2 linked regions of the Variovorax paradoxus genome follow. The protein of the gene in region 2 interacts with the protein of the main gene of each other region in a pairwise test. Links are inferred from orthologs where the notes say so. Each region holds a gene or a part of one and is shown on either strand. Other genes may lie near its edges. The genes, in order: L3V85_RS21150 and L3V85_RS17670.

The links.
Region 1: the proteins of L3V85_RS17670 (region 2) and L3V85_RS21150 interact in binary tests that used the Escherichia coli proteins (3 or more experiments, as listed by UniProt). The link is inferred for Variovorax paradoxus from one-to-one orthologs.

The regions. Positions count from the first base shown.
Region 1 is NZ_CP091716.1:4,550,656-4,558,652, reverse strand. Bases 2,603-5,986 are described here. They hold L3V85_RS21150 (2-oxoglutarate dehydrogenase E1 component), read left to right. Parts: upstream 2,603-2,909; coding sequence 2,910-5,786; downstream 5,787-5,986. Other genes in these bases: odhB (2-oxoglutarate dehydrogenase complex dihydrolipoyllysine-residue succinyltransferase), read left to right, coding at 5,840-5,986; L3V85_RS21155 (propionate--CoA ligase), read left to right, coding at 2,603-2,730. Also shown: L3V85_RS21165 (TetR/AcrR family transcriptional regulator), read left to right, coding at 1-44; L3V85_RS21160 (isochorismatase family protein), read left to right, coding at 79-684; more of L3V85_RS21155, read left to right, coding at 760-2,602; more of odhB, read left to right, coding at 5,987-7,111; lpdA (dihydrolipoyl dehydrogenase), read left to right, coding at 7,130-7,997. UniProt on the Escherichia coli protein: E1 component of the 2-oxoglutarate dehydrogenase (OGDH) complex which catalyzes the decarboxylation of 2-oxoglutarate, the first step in the conversion of 2-oxoglutarate to succinyl-CoA and CO(2).
Region 2 is NZ_CP091716.1:3,790,197-3,797,694, forward strand. Bases 3,230-6,114 are described here. They hold L3V85_RS17670 (ABC-F family ATP-binding cassette domain-containing protein), read right to left. Parts: upstream 5,730-6,114; coding sequence 3,729-5,729; downstream 3,230-3,728. Other genes in these bases: L3V85_RS17660 (hypothetical protein), read left to right, coding at 3,230-3,245; L3V85_RS17665 (hypothetical protein), read right to left, coding at 3,230-3,699; prmB (50S ribosomal protein L3 N(5)-glutamine methyltransferase), read right to left, coding at 5,898-6,114. Outside these bases: L3V85_RS17640 (efflux transporter outer membrane subunit), read right to left, coding at 1-968; L3V85_RS17645 (fasciclin domain-containing protein), read left to right, coding at 1,226-1,786; L3V85_RS17650 (helix-turn-helix domain-containing protein), read right to left, coding at 1,983-2,699; L3V85_RS17655 (helix-turn-helix domain-containing protein), read left to right, coding at 2,771-3,004; more of L3V85_RS17660, read left to right, coding at 3,009-3,229; more of L3V85_RS17665, read right to left, coding at 3,196-3,229; more of prmB, read right to left, coding at 6,115-6,776; dapE (succinyl-diaminopimelate desuccinylase), read right to left, coding at 6,773-7,498. UniProt on the Escherichia coli protein: Genetic data indicate it may be involved in ribosome assembly or function.

The sequences.
Region 1 (7,997 bases), 760 kb from region 2 along the record:
CAGCCCAAGCGGGCAAACCCGGTCTTTTCAGTGGTACGGTTTAGCCCAATCTAAACCTCTACAAGAAAGAATCCGTTCATGCTGCTCGACGCTTCGCAATCCCAACTCGTGCTGGTCGACTACCAGGCACGGCTGATGCCGGCGGTCTTCGAAAGCGAGGCCGTTGCGAAGAATGCCGTGCGCCTCGGCCAGATGGCGAAGTGGGTCGACGTGCCGGTCTGGGGCACCGAGCAGAACCCGTCCAAGCTGGGCGAAAACCTGCCGGACATCCGCGCGCTGTGCAAGAAGACGCTGGCAAAGATGCACTTCAGCGGCGTGGAAGAGGGCCTCGGCGAATGGCTGCGAGCGCCCGCCAAGGCCGCGCCGCAAGGCAATGCCCGAAGCCTGCCGAAGCACCTGCAGAAGCCGCAAGCCGCGCCCGAAGAGCGCAACACCATCGTGATCGCCGGCTGCGAAGCGCACGTTTGTCTGCTGCAGACCGCGCTGGACCTGCTGGAAGACGAATTCGAAGTGTGGGTCGTCACCGACGCCTGCAGCTCGCGCACCGAGCGCAACCGCGACGCCGCGTTCGACCGCCTGGCCGGCGCGGGCGCGGAACTGGTCACGACCGAGATGGTCGGTTTCGAATGGCTGCGCACCGCCGAGCATCCGGCGTTTCGCGACCTGCAGACCCTGATCCGATAAGCCGGCGCGGCCAGTGCTGGGGCTTGGCCGGGTTGTACCGGCCGTCAGCTTGCTGCAAGATCGGTCTCCATAATTATGAATTCAGTTTTGGCGCGACAGCCAGAACGAAAACATAAAACGGAGACAAGTCAGATGAGCCGCTTCGAAGAGTTCTATCGCCAGTCCGTGGATGAGCCGGAGGCCTTCTGGGCCGAACAGGCGAAGCTGATCGACTGGCACACGCCGGCGCAGCAGATCCTCGACGCCAGCCAGCCGCCGTTCGCGCGCTGGTTCGTCGGCGGCACCACCAATCTTTGCCACAACGCCGTCGACCGGCACCTGGCCACGCGCGGCGGCCAGCCCGCGCTGGTCTTCGTTTCCACCGAAACCGGCGTCGAGAAGAGCTACAGCTTCGACGAGCTGCACGCCGAAGTGCAGCGCACCGCCGCCAGCCTGATGGAACTGGGCGTGGGCAAGGGCGACCGCGTGCTCATCTACATGCCGATGATTCCCGAGGCCGCGTTCGCCATGCTGGCCTGCGCGCGCATCGGCGCGATTCACTGCGTGGTGTTCGGCGGCTTCGCGAGCGTTTCGCTGGCCACGCGCATCGAGGACGCCGAGCCCAAGGTGATCGTGAGCGCCGATGCCGGCTCGCGCGGCGGCAAGGTCATCGCATACAAGCCGCTGCTCGACGAGGCGATCCGCCTTTCGAAGCACAAGCCCTCCGCGGTGCTGCTCACCGACCGCGGCCTCGCGCCCATGGACCTGGCGGCGGGCCGCGACCACCTCGCCGCCGAGCTGCGGCAGCGGCACATCGACGCCAAGGTGCCTTGCACCTGGATGGAATCGACCGATATCAGCTACACCATCTACACGAGCGGCACCACCGGCAAGCCCAAGGGCGTGCAGCGCGACGTGGGCGGCTATGCGGTGGCGCTGGCCGCCAGCATGAAGCACATCTTCGACGGCAGGCCCGGCGAAACCTATTTTTCGACCAGCGACATCGGCTGGGTCGTGGGCCACAGCTACATCGTCTACGGCCCGCTGATCGCGGGCATGGCGACCATCATGTACGAGGGCCTGCCCACCCAAGGCATCGACCGCCAGCCGGACGGCGGCATCTGGTGGCGCCTCGTCGAGAAATACAGGGTGACGGTGATGTTCAGCGCGCCGACCGCGGTGCGCGTGCTCAAGAAGCAAGACCCGGCATTGCTGAAAAAGTACGACTTGTCGACCCTGCGCGCGCTGTTCCTGGCCGGTGAACCGCTCGACGAGCCGACCGCCCGCTGGATCAGCGAGGGCCTGGGCGTGCCGATCATCGACAACTACTGGCAGACCGAATCGGGCTGGCCGATGATCACCATCGCCAACGGCGTGGAGGCCAAGGCCAGCAAGTTCGGCAGCCCGGGCGTGCCGATGTACGGCTACCGCATCAAGATCCTGCACGAGTCGACCGGCGAGGAACTGACCGGCGCCAACGAGAAAGGCGTGGTCGTGGTCGAGGGCCCAACCCCGCCCGGCTTCATGCTGACCGTGTGGAAGGACGACGCGCGCTTCGTCAACACCTACTGGAAAAGCGTGCCCGGCAAGATGGTCTATTCGACCTTCGACTGGGGCATTCGCGACGAGGACGGCTATTTCTACATCCTCGGGCGTACAGACGACGTGATCAACGTCGCGGGTCACCGCCTCGGCACGCGCGAGATCGAGGAGAGCATTTCGGGCCATGCCAACGTCGCCGAAGTGGCCGTGGTCGGCGTGGCCGATGCGCTCAAGGGGCAGGTCGCGATGGCTTTCGTCGTTCCGAAGGACGGAAAGGCCGTGGCCGACGCCGACCTGGCGCTCAAGCTGGAAGGTGAAATCATGAAGCTGGTGGCTGACCAGCTCGGCGCGCTGGCCCGTCCCGCGCGCGTGCGCTTCGTGAGCGGGCTGCCCAAGACGCGCAGCGGCAAATTGCTGCGCCGTGCCATCCAGGCCGTGTGCGAGCAGCGCGATCCGGGCGACCTGACCACCATCGACGATCCCGCCACGCTGCAGCAGATCAAACAGTTACTTTCTTCCGTCTGAGTTAGCGGGGGAGGGGGTTGCGTAGGTCCTTTGAATCGTCATATGGTTGACGTGGCACAATGCCAAGGTACTCAGGCCCTTCCCCAGCCACAGTCGCATCCGCCAATCGGTTCAGCCGTGTCGCGGAAGGTTTCTTAACCAGCTAGTGCTTCCTTCAGGGAAGCGAAGGTCAGCGGATCATGAGCGATTCATCGACGCCATCGGCGTACACCGCCTATCAAGGCAACACCTACCTCTTCGGCGGCAATGCGCCCTATGTCGAAGAGATGTACGAAAACTACCTCTCCAACCCCGGCAGCGTGCCCGACAACTGGCGTTCGTACTTCGACGCGCTGCAGAACGTCCCCGCCGCCGACGGCACGAACACCCGCGACGTCCCGCACCTGCCGGTCATCAACGCCTTCGCCGAACGCGCGAAGCAGGGCACGACCAAGGTCGTGCAGGCCAGCGGCGCCGACTCCGAACTCGGCCGCAAGCGCACCTCCGTCCAGCAGCTGATCGCCGCCTACCGCAACGTCGGCGCCCGCTGGGCCGACCTCGATCCGCTCAAGCGCGCCGAGCGTCCCGCCATTCCTGAACTCGAGCCCTCGTTCTACGGCTTTGCCGATGCCGACCTCGAAACGGTGTTCAACACGAGCAACACCTTCTTCGGCAAGGAGACCATGTCGCTGCGCGACCTGCTCAACGCCTTGCGCGAAACGTACTGCGGCACGATGGGCGCCGAGTACATGTACACCACCGACCAGAACCACAAGCGCTGGTGGCAGCAGCGGCTCGAAAGCGCCCGCACCAACCCCAAGCTGAGCGCCGAGCAGAAGAAGCACGTGCTGAACCGCCTGACGGCCGCCGAAGGCCTCGAGCGCTTCCTGCACACCAAGTACGTCGGCCAGAAGCGCTTCTCGCTCGAAGGCGGCGAAAGCTTCATCGTCGCGATGGACGAGCTGATCAACCAGGCCGGCGTCAAGGGCGTGCAGGAAATCGTGATCGGCATGGCCCACCGCGGCCGCCTGAACGTGCTGGTCAACTCGCTCGGCAAGATGCCGGCCGACCTGTTCGCAGAGTTCGACCACACCGCCCCCGAAGACCTGCCCAGCGGCGACGTCAAGTACCACCAGGGCTTCAGCTCGGACGTGACCACCCCCGGCGGCCCGGTGCACCTGAGCCTCGCGTTCAACCCCTCGCACCTTGAAATCGTGAACCCCGTGGTCGAAGGCTCGGTGCGTGCCCGCATGGACCGCCGCGGCGACCCGCTGGGCAAGCAGGTACTGCCCGTGATCGTGCACGGCGACGCCGCCTTCGCAGGCCAGGGCGTCGTGATGGAAACGCTGGCGCTGGCCGAGACCCGTGGCTACTCCACCGGCGGCACGGTGCACATCGTCATCAACAACCAGATCGGCTTCACCACCAGCGACCCGCGCGACAGCCGCTCGACGCTGTACTGCTCGGACATCGTCAAGATGATCGAAGCACCCGTGCTGCACGTGAACGGCGACGATCCCGAAGCCGTGGTGCTCGCCACCCAGATCGCCCTGGACTTCCGCATGGAGTTCCAGAAGGACGTGGTCGTGGACATCATCTGCTTCCGCAAGCTGGGCCACAACGAGCAGGACACCCCCTCGCTCACCCAGCCGCTCATGTACAAGAAGATCGCCCAGCACCCCGGCACGCGCAAGCTGTACGCCGACAAGCTGGCCGCTCAAGGCCTGGGCGACACGCTCGGCGACGACATGGTCAAGGCGCAGCGCGCCGCCTTCGACGAAGGCAAGAACACCGTCGACCCCGTGCTCACCAACTTCAAGAGCAAGTACGCCGTCGACTGGAGCCCGTACCTCAACAAGAAGTGGACCGATGCCGGCGACACCGCCATTCCCTCGAGCGAGTGGAAGCGCCTGGCCGAGAAGATCACGGCCGTGCCGCAAGGCTTCACCGTGCACCCGCTCGTGAAGAAGGTGCTGGACGACCGCGCGGCCATGGGCCGCGGCGACGTCAACATCGACTGGGGCATGGGCGAGCACATGGCCTTCGCCTCGCTGGTGGCCAGCGGCTACCCGGTTCGCCTGTCGGGCGAAGACTCGGGCCGCGGCACGTTCACGCACCGCCACGCCGTGCTGCACGACCAGAACCGCGAGAAGTTCGACACCGGCACCTACACGCCGCTGCAGAACGTGGCCGACAACCAGGCTCCGTTCGTCGTCATCGACTCGATCCTGTCGGAAGAAGCCGTGCTCGCGTTCGAATACGGCTACGCCTCGAACGACCCGAACACGCTCGTGATCTGGGAAGCCCAGTTCGGCGACTTCGTGAACGGCGCGCAAGTGGTGATCGACCAGTTCATCGCCTCGGGCGAAGTGAAGTGGGGCCGCGTCAACGGCCTGACCATGATGCTGCCGCACGGCTACGAAGGCCAGGGCCCCGAGCACAGCTCGGCACGCCTGGAGCGCTTCATGCAGCTGAGCGCCGACACCAACATGCAGGTGGTCCAGCCCACCACGGCCAGCCAGATCTTCCACGTGCTGCGCCGCCAGATGGTGCGCAACCTGCGCAAGCCGCTGATCATCCTCACGCCCAAGTCGCTGCTGCGCAACAAGGACGCGACCTCGCCGCTGTCCGAGTTCACCAAGGGCAGCTTCCAGACCGTCATTCCGGACAGCAAGGGCCTGAAGGCCGACAAGGTCAAGCGCCTGATCGCCTGCTCGGGCAAGGTCTACTACGACCTGGCCAAGAAGCGCGAAGAACTGGGCAACGAAGACGTGGCCATCATCCGCGTCGAGCAGCTCTATCCGTTCCCGCACAAGGCATTCGCCGCCGAGATCAAGAAGTACCCGAACCTCGTCGACGTGGTCTGGTGCCAGGACGAGCCGCAGAACCAGGGCGCCTGGTTCTTCGTGCAGCACTACATCCACGAAAACATGCAGGACGGCCAGAAGCTCGGCTACTCCGGCCGTGCCGCCTCGGCATCGCCGGCGGTGGGCTACTCGCACCTGCACCAGGAACAGCAGAAGGCGCTGGTCGACGGCGCGTTCGGCAAGCTCAAGGGCTTCGTGCTGACCAAGTAATACCTGTCCCTTTTCACACGAACACCTGAAGAACAAAACGGAGCTAACTCCACATGTCTATCGTAGAAGTCAAAGTCCCCCAGCTTTCCGAATCCGTGGCCGAAGCCACCATGCTCACCTGGAAGAAGAAGGCCGGCGAAGCCGTCGCCGTCGATGAAATCCTGATCGAGATCGAGACCGACAAGGTCGTGCTCGAAGTGCCCGCGCCATCGGCCGGCGTGCTGGCCGAAATCGTGCAGCCCGACGGAGCCACCGTGGTGGCCGAGCAGCTGATCGCCAAGATCGACACCGAAGGCAAGGCTTCGGCTGCCGCGCCGGCTGCTGCCGCAGCAGCACCCGCCGCTGCTCCGGCAGCCGCGGCGCCTGCCTCGGCAGCCGCTGCCACCGGTGGCTCGAAGGCCGACGTGGCCATGCCCGCCGCCGCCAAGCTGCTGGCCGACAACAACCTGAAGACCAGCGACGTTGCCGGCACCGGCAAGGACGGCCGCGTCACCAAGGGTGACGTGCTCGGCGCCGTTGCTTCGGGCGCCAAGCCCGCGGCACCTGCCGCCACCATCGCCGCGCCGGCTGCCAAGCCCGCGCTGCCGCAAGTCGCAGCGCCCACCGGCGCGCCCGACCTGGGCGAGCGTCCGGAACAACGCGTGCCTATGAGCCGCCTGCGCGCCCGCATCGCCGAGCGCCTGCTGCAGTCGCAGTCGACCAACGCCATCCTGACGACCTTCAACGAAGTCAACATGGCGCCCGTCATGGAACTGCGCAAGCGCTTCCAGGACAGCTTCACCAAGGAACACGGCGTGAAGCTCGGCTTCATGTCCTTCTTCGTGAAGGCGGCAGTGCACGCACTGAAGAAGTACCCGGTGATCAACGCCTCGGTCGACGGCAACGACATCCTGTACCACGGCTACTTCGACATCGGTATCGCCGTCGGTTCGCCGCGCGGCCTGGTGGTGCCGATCCTGCGCAATGCCGACCAGATGAGCTTCGCCGACATCGAGAAGAAGATCGCCGAGTTCGGCAAGAAGGCGCAAGACGGCAAGCTGGGCATCGAAGACATGACCGGCGGCACGTTCTCCATCTCGAACGGCGGCACCTTCGGCTCGATGCTCTCGACCCCGATCATCAACCCGCCCCAGTCGGCCATCCTGGGCGTGCACGCCACCAAGGACCGCGCCGTGGTCGAGAACGGTCAGATCGTGATCCGCCCGATGAACTACCTGGCCATGAGCTATGACCACCGAATCATCGACGGCCGCGAAGCCGTGCTGGGCCTGGTCGCCATGAAGGAAGCTCTCGAAGATCCGTCGCGCCTGCTGTTCGATATCTGATCCGGGAGAAAGAATCAGATGGCAAACAAGCAATTCGACGTCGTCGTCATCGGCGGCGGCCCCGGCGGCTACATCGCTGCGATCCGTGCGGCGCAACTCGGCTTCAACGTCGCCTGCGTCGACGAGTGGAAGAACGGCAAGGGCGGCCCGGCACCGGGCGGCACCTGCACCAACGTCGGCTGCATCCCCTCGAAGGCGCTGCTGCAGTCGTCGGAGCACTTCGACCAGGCCGGCCACCACTTCGCCGACCACGGCATCAAGGTCGAAGGCCTGGGCTTGGACATCGACAAGATGCTGGCCCGCAAGGACCAGGTCGTGAAGCAGAACAACGACGGCATCCTGTACCTGTTCAAGAAGAACAAGATCACGTTCTTCCACGGTCGCGCGTCGTTCGTGAAGACCGACGAAACCGGCTACGAACTCAAGGTGGCAGGCGCCACCGAAGAGTCGATCAGCGGCAAGCATGTCGTCATTGCCACGGGCTCCAACGCCCGCGCATTGCCGGGTGCCCCGTTCGACGAGGAAAACATCCTCTCGAACGACGGTGCGCTGCGCATCGGCGCGGTGCCCAAGAAGCTGGGCCTGATCGGCTCGGGCGTCATCGGCCTCGAAATGGGCTCGGTGTGGCGTCGCCTCGGCGCGGAAGTCACGGTGCTCGAAGCACTGCCGACTTTCCTCGGCGCGGTGGACGAGCAGATCGCCAAGGAAGCCAAGAAGGCCTTCGACAAGCAGAAGCTCAAGATCGAACTCGGCGTGAAGGTCGGCGAGATCAAGTCGTCGAAGAAGGGCGTGAGCGTTGCCTGGACCAATGCCAAGGGCGAAGCCCAGACGCTGGAAGTCGACAAGTTGATCGTGTCGATCGGCCGCGTGCCCAACACCATCGGCC
Region 2 (7,498 bases):
AGTTCGGAGGGCAGCGACAGCGGCAGTGCCTGGGGCAGCGAGAGGCTGGCGAGGTCGAACTCCGGCAGGCCGGCCTCGGACGGCAGCCGGCCCGCGAACACCGCGAGCTGGTGGCGGGTTTGCGCCAGTGCCTTCTCGATGGGCGGCAGGGTGGCCTGGGTCTGCGCCACCTGTGTGCGCTGCTGCAGCACGATCGACTTGGGGATCGCCCCGGTGTCGAACTGCTTTTCGATCACGTTGAGCTGCTCGGTCTGCGCCTGCAGCACTTCGCGCGTGGCCTGCAGCTGCGCGCGCAGCGAGGCTTCGCGGATGGCGGTGGTCACCAGGTTGGAGGTGAGCGTGAGGTACACCGCCTCGACCTGGTAGCGCTGCGTGTCGACGGCGGCCTGCGCGCCCTCGATCTGGCGGCGCGTGCCGCCGAACACGTCGAGGTTGTAGGAGACGTTGACGCTGGCGTTGTACAGCGTGAGCAACTGGCCGCCGGGCACCTGGGTGCTGATTTCGGAAGCGCGTTCGCGCTGCACGCCGAGCTGGGCCGAGACCTGCGGCCACAGGTTGCCGGTCTTGGCCTCGTAGGTGGCTTCGGCCTGCCGCAGCGCGGCCTGGGCCGACGCGAGCGTGGGGCTCTGTGCCAGCGAGGCGCGGATCAGTTGGTCCAGCGGCTCCGAGCGGAACACGTCCCACCACTGGGCGGGAATGTCGCGGCCGGCGACCAGCTCCTGCGCCTGCCCGGCCGGCCCTTCGGCCTGGACGGTGCGCGAAGGCATGGGCGCGGGGGTGTAGTCAGGCGCCTGGGCGGCGGCGGGCAGCTCCGGGGTCTTGAAGTCCGGGCCGACCGCGCAGGCGCTCAGCAGCAGGGCGGTGCCGAGCACGGCACCTTGAACGGGCCACCTGGCGAGTCGGCGCGCGGCAACCGCGCGCGGCTCGATGGGGTGATCCTCCGACGCTTTGTTTTCTTGAATGGGCATGGGGCAGCGGTTGTACACCCGGAAACGCCGGGAGACCTGACTCTTTCGTGAATCTCGCAGCAATTGCTTCACGCCGCGAGGCCGGCGCGACGAAATTGGTATTACACGGCGCGAAATGCGTCGAGGCGGTGTCAAGTGCGGGCGCGTGCCGCCGGCGTTTTTATCCGGCCGGTCGAATCTGTTCCGCACGGGGCGCCGTATTGATCGCAGCCGCCGCGATTTTCACGGGGGTCCATTCAACAACCTGGAGCATTTCCATGCAACGCAAACTTCATCGTCTCGCAGCCGTCACCCTCGCCATCGCCATGTCCGCCGGTGCCGTTTCGGCCCTCGCGGCTTCGGTCATGGTGGGCGGTGCACCGATGCTGCCGACCAAGGACATCATCGACAATGCAGTCAACTCCAAGGACCACACCACGCTGGTGGCCGCGGTCAAGGCAGCGGGCCTGGTCGACACGCTCAAGGGCCCGGGTCCGTTCACCGTGTTCGCGCCCACCAATGAAGCCTTCGCCGCGCTGCCGGCCGGCACCGTCGACAACCTGCTCAAGCCCGAGAACAAGGACGCGCTGACCGGCGTGCTGACCTACCACGTGGTGTCCGGCAAGCTCGACGCGGCTGAGCTGAAGAAGGAAATCAAGGCCGGCAAGGGCTCGGCCGAACTGAAGACCGTGGCCGGCGGCGTGCTCGTGGCCAAGGAAAAGGGCGGCAAGATCATGATCACCGACGAAAAGGGCGGTACCGCCACGGTGACGATCCCCAACGTCTACCAGTCGAACGGCGTGATCCACGTGGTCAACAAGGTGCTTCTGCCCAAATAAGGTGCATCGGGAGAAGAATTAGCCAGGAATTAGCGTCGATCGAGGTCAGGTTGCAAGCAGGTTCGGAAGCGATATTCAAGTTTCTCCCTGTGGCCTGCATTCCTCTGATCCTCCCTCCTCCAGCAGGTCACCTTGAAGCCCGCCTTCGTGCGGGCTTTTTTTTGCCCGCCCTGCGCTCGCTGGGTCGGTCGGGCAGTCAGTCTTCGTCTTCCCACTTGCCGATGACGGTGCCCAGCACGGTGAACGCGGTGCGTATGGGTTCGTGCTTCGGGTTCAGCGGCAGCAGCCAGCGGCGGCCGTCTTCTTCCTTGTAGACCTTGCAGGTGACTTCGCCGCTGTCCTCCAGCTTGGCGATGACGCGCTGGCCGTCGGCCGGCGTCTTGCGCTGCGTGTCGACGAAGATGATCGACTCGGCGGGGTAGCTCTTGAGGTGGCCGCTGGTCGCGGTCATGCTGTCGCCGCGCATGCGCAGCGCATAGCTCTCGAGGCTGTGGTGGGCAATGCACGGAATCCACCGCTCGGCCCGGGGCTGGTCGGACACTTCGCGGCTCTCCCAGCGAACGGTGTCTGACCACTGGATGAGCGGCACGGTCTGCGGCGTGCGCGGGTTGTACGAAGGGCCGGCGGGCGGCGTGCGGGTCACGCGGTAGGGGCCGGGCGGCTCGTCTGCGCGGTCGCGGGCGGGGCGGACCTGGTCTTCGTCCCAGGGCGCGGGACCGTCGCCGGTGTCGAGCCAGTTGGGGTCGGCGCGGTAGGCGCGCGCCAGCGCGAGCACGCTCATCGAACGGCTGGTGTCGCCACGCTCGATCTTCGAAATGCTCGATTGCTTGACGCCCGAAACGGCTTCCGCCTGCTTCTGCGTCATCTTGGCGAATTTGCGCGCAGCGAGTGCGCGGCTGGCGATGCTCTCCATGCGCCGGGATTTAAGCGCAGATGAATATTCGTCATGGACTCTACAATATGAAAAACAGGGAGGGCATTGCCATGAAACCACGCGAGTTGGTACAGGCGCTGAGAGCCTTGGGGCTCACGCAGAAACAGATCGAGGCGCGGACCGGAATCCCGCAGCCGACGGTCAGCAAGATCGGCCTCGGGCGGGTGCGCGACGTGATGTCGCGCCACTACCTGGCGCTGCTGCTGGTCTACGAACAGGAAATGACGGGCCAGGTCGTGCAGCCGGCCCGGGTCTACACGCCGCGCAAGCGCACCGGCGATTGAGGCGATGCGCCGCCTCGGGCTGCCGTCGGGGCTGTGCCTCGACCGCGTGTTGTGCGTGCTGCTGGCATTGCTGTCGGCCGCAGCGCTGATCCATGGGTTGTGCGACGCGAGGCCGGCCTTTGCCGGCGCGGGCGTGTTCGGCCTGGCCGGTGCGTTGCAGGCGGCGATGGTGCTGCTGGACGACGATGCGCTCAGGCGCTCGCGTGCGGTTCGGGAGGCGCTAAGGCGAGCGTGGCGCTGACGCGCACGCAGTCCTTGATGTGCTGCTCGCCGAGCGCGCGCAGCGCGGCGTAGCCGAGGGCGGCCGAAACGATCTGCCCGGCAATGGGCACGTATTTGGTCGCCTGCTTGGCGGTCAGGCGCACGCCCGCATGCTTGGCCAGCCGGATCAGCAGGTCGCGCGTGACCAGCCGGCCCACCAGCAGGGCGCCCACGGTGGTGGCCGCCTTCTGGATGCGCTCGCGCTGGTGCGGCGCCAGCCGTTCGACCTGGGTGACCGACAGGCCGAACTCGGCGCTGATCTGCGGCACCAGCCGCGAGAGCAGGGCCGCGTCGGCCATCCAGTCGACGCCGGGCAGTGGCACGGCGCTGGCCGCGGCCGCCATGAGAGCCTTGCGGCCGATCAGGCGGCGCGCGCGGTGCACGGCGGCGACGAGTTTCTCGTCGCCCCGGGCCAGTTCGATGGCTGACGGCATCCAGTGCCCCTTTCAGGTTCCGGGTTGGGTCAGGCCGCGAGCGCTTCCAGCTGGTCCGACAGGGCCAGCCAGCGCTCCTCGAGGCGGCCGATTTCGTCGTTCAGAGCCTTCAGCCGCTTGCCGGCTTCGGCAATCTCGGCGGAGGGCAGCGGCTGGCTCATGCGGGCCTCGAGCGCGGTGCGTTCGGTGCCGGCCGCGGCCAGGCGCTCGTCGATCTGGGCGATCTCGCGCTTGATCGGCTTGGCCTGGTCGCTGCGCTGCTGGCGCTCCTGGGCGTCCTGCTTGCGCTGCTGCGGCGCGGCGGGCGCGGCCACCGGCGCTGCCGCGGCCGCTGCAGCCGTGACGGCCTCGCGCGTGGCGACCTTGGCTTCTTCACGCAGGCGCTTGGCCTCGTCGAGCAGGTAGCGCTGGTAGTCGTCCAGGTCGCCGTCGAAGTCGCCGACCACGCCGCGGCCGACCAGCCAGAACTCGTCGCACACCGAGCGCAGCAGCGCACGGTCGTGGCTCACCAGCATCAGCGTGCCTTCGAACTCGTTCAGCGCCACGGCCAGGGCCTCGCGGGTGGCCAGGTCCAGGTGGTTGGTGGGTTCGTCCAGCAGCAGCAGGTTGGGGCGCTGCCACACCATCATGGCGAGCACGAGGCGGGCTTTTTCGCCGCCGCTCATGGTGCCCACGGGCTGCTTGACCATGTCGCCGCTGAAGTTGAAGCTGCCCAGGAAGCCGCGCAGGGCCTGCTCGCCGGTGGCTTCCTTGGCATTGCTGCCGAGTTCGCGCGCCATGCGCACCATGTGCTCGAGCGGCGTGTCCTGCGGGCGCAGCACGTCGAGTTCCTGCTGCGCGAAGTAGCCGATGTTCAGGCCCTTGCCTTCGGTCACCTGGCCGGCCAGCGCGCCCATCTCGCGCGCGATGGTCTTCACCAGCGTCGACTTGCCCTGGCCGTTGGCGCCCAGGATGCCGATGCGCTGCCCCGCCAGCACCGAGCGGTTCACGCCGCGCAGGATGGTCTTGGGTTCTTCGTTCTCGCCGCCTTCCGGATTCTTGTAGCCGAAGCTCGCATTGGAGATCGACAGCATCGGGTTAGGAATGCTGCCCGGCTCCTTGAACTCGAAGGTGAAGTCGGCCTCGGCCAGGAGCGGCGCCACGCGCTCCATGCGCTCCAGTGCCTTGACCCGGCTCTGCGCCTGCTTGGCCTTGCTGGCCTTGGCCTTGAAGCGGTCGATGAACTTCTGCAGGTGGGCGATCTTGTCCTGCTGCTTGGTGAAGGCCTGCTGCTGCTGCTCCATCTGCAGCGCGCGCATGTCCTCGAACTTGCTGTAGTTGCCGCCGTAGCGCGTGAGCTGGGCGTTGGCGATGTGCAGGGTGACGTCGGTCACGGCGTCGAGGAACTCGCGGTCGTGGCTGATGACGATCATGGTGCCGGCGTACTTCTGCAGCCAGGCTTCGAGCCAGACGAGGGCGTCCAGGTCCAGGTGGTTGGTCGGTTCGTCGAGCAGCAGCAGGTCGCTCGGGCACATCAGCGCGCGTGCCAGCTGCAGGCGCATGCGCCAGCCGCCGGAGAAGCTGTTGACGGGCTCGTCGACCTCGTGCGCCTTGAAGCCCAGGCCCAGGATGAGCGCCTGCGCGCGGGGCACGGCGTCGTGCTCGCCGGCGTCGGCCAGGTCGGTGTAGGCGTGGGCCAGCTGCATGCCGATGTCGGCGTCGTCGGGGTTCTCGGCGTAGGCGGCCTCGATGGCGGCCAGCGCCTCGCGCAGCTCGGTCAGGCGGGTGTCGCCGCCGACCACGAACTCGGTGGCCGACTCGTCCGTCTCGGGCATGTTCTGCGCCACCTGGGCCATGCGCCACTGCTTGGGCACATAAAAGTCGCCGCCGTCTTCATGCAGCGTGCCGTTGAGCAGGGCGAACAGGGTCGACTTGCCGGCGCCGTTGCGACCCACCAGGCCGACCTTTTCGCCGGGGTTGAGGGTGACGGTGGCGCCGTCGAGCAGGACCTTGGCGCTGCGGCGAAGAATGACGTTTTTGAGAGTGATCATGAAAAAGAACCGTAGGGGCGATTATCCCGCCCGGCCCCTTCGGCTCGGCGAAAAGGGGAATAGGCGCGGGGGAATCGCCCGGTAAAGGGGGATTCGCAGCCAGATGCTGCGAGAAAGCGGCTGAAGGGAGCGTGGGCGAGCGTCGCTAACGCACGCCGGCACCGGCCCTCATGGCGCGGTGAGCGAGGCCAGGGCCGCGCGGGTCACGAGCAGCACCTGGTCTTCGCCTGCGGAGGTTTCGAGCCACACCACCTCGAGCTGCGGAAACGCCGCCTCGAAGTAGTCGCGCTCGTTGCCGATTTCCAGCACCAGCACCGCCTGCTCGCTCATGCGCGATGGCGCGTCGGCGAACAGCCGGCGCACGAAATCCATGCCGTCGGTGCCGCCGGCCAGGGCCAGCTCGGGCTCGGCGCGGTATTCGGCGGGCAAGGCGGCCATGCTGGCGCTGTTGACGTAGGGCGGGTTGCACAGCACCAGGTCGTAGGGGCCGGTCAGGTTCTTCAGGCCGTCCGATTCGATCAGCGTGACGCGCGCGTCCAGCTCATGGCGGGTGACGTTGATGGCCGCCACTTCGAGCGCCGGGGTCGACAGGTCTGCCGCGTCCACGGTCACGTCCGGATAAGTGAGCGCCGCGAGCACGGCCAGGCTGCCGTTGCCGGTGCACAGGTCGAGCACGCGCTTCGTGTGCTCGCCGAGCCAGTAGTCGATGCTGCCGTCGGCAATCAGCTCGGCGATGAAGCTGCGCGGCACGATGGCGCGCTCGTCCACGTAGAAGGGCACGCCCTGCAGCCAGGCTTCCTTCGTGAGGTAGGCGGCGGGCTTGCGGCTGGCAATGCGCTCGTCGATCAGCGCGGCGACCTTGCCGGCGTCGGCGGGCGACACGGGGGTGTCGGCCACGGCGTCGATGTCGTCCAGCGGCAGCTTCAGGCGCCACAGCACCAGCCAGGCGGCTTCGTCGAAGGCATTGGCGGTGCCGTGGCCGAAAGCCACGCCGGCGGCCTCGAGCTGCTTCGCGCCCGATTCGATGAGTTCGATGACGGTGCTCATGCGGCAAGCGCAGCATCGAGCTGCTTCAGCGTGCGCACGTAGATGTTCTTCAGCGTCTCGATCTCGGCCACGTCGATGTGCTCATCGATCTTGTGGATGCTGGCGTTCACCGGGCCGAGTTCGACCACCTGCCTGCAGATCTTGGCGATGAAGCGCGCGTCGCTGGTGCCGCCGCTGGTCGACAGCTCGGTCTCGATGCCGGTCTCGTCGCGGATGGCTCCCTGCACGGCGGTGACGAGTTCGCCCGGCGTGGTCAGGAAGGGCAGGCCGCCGATGGTCCAGGCCAGGGTGTAGTCGACCTGGTGCGCGTCGAGCACGGCGTGCACGCGCTGCTGCAGCGACTCGGGCGTGGACTCGGTCGAGAAGCGGAAGTTGAAGTCGATCACCGCGCTGCCCGGAATCACGTTGCTCGCGCCGGTGCCGGAGTGGAAATTGCTGATCTGCCAGCTGGTCGGCTGGAAGTAGGGGTTGCTCGCGGCGTCCCAGCCGCCGGCGGCGTTGATGGCCACCAGTTCGGCCAGCGCGGGCGCGACCGAATGCACCGGGTTCTTCGCCAGGTGCGGATAGGCGATGTGGCCCTGCACGCCCTTGACGGTGAGCTTGCCGCTCATGGTGCCGCGGCGGCCGTTCTTGATCATGTCGCCGCAGCGCTCCACGGCGGTGGGTTCGCCGACGATGCAGTAGTCGATGACCTCGCCGCGCGCGGCCAGCGTGTTGCAGAC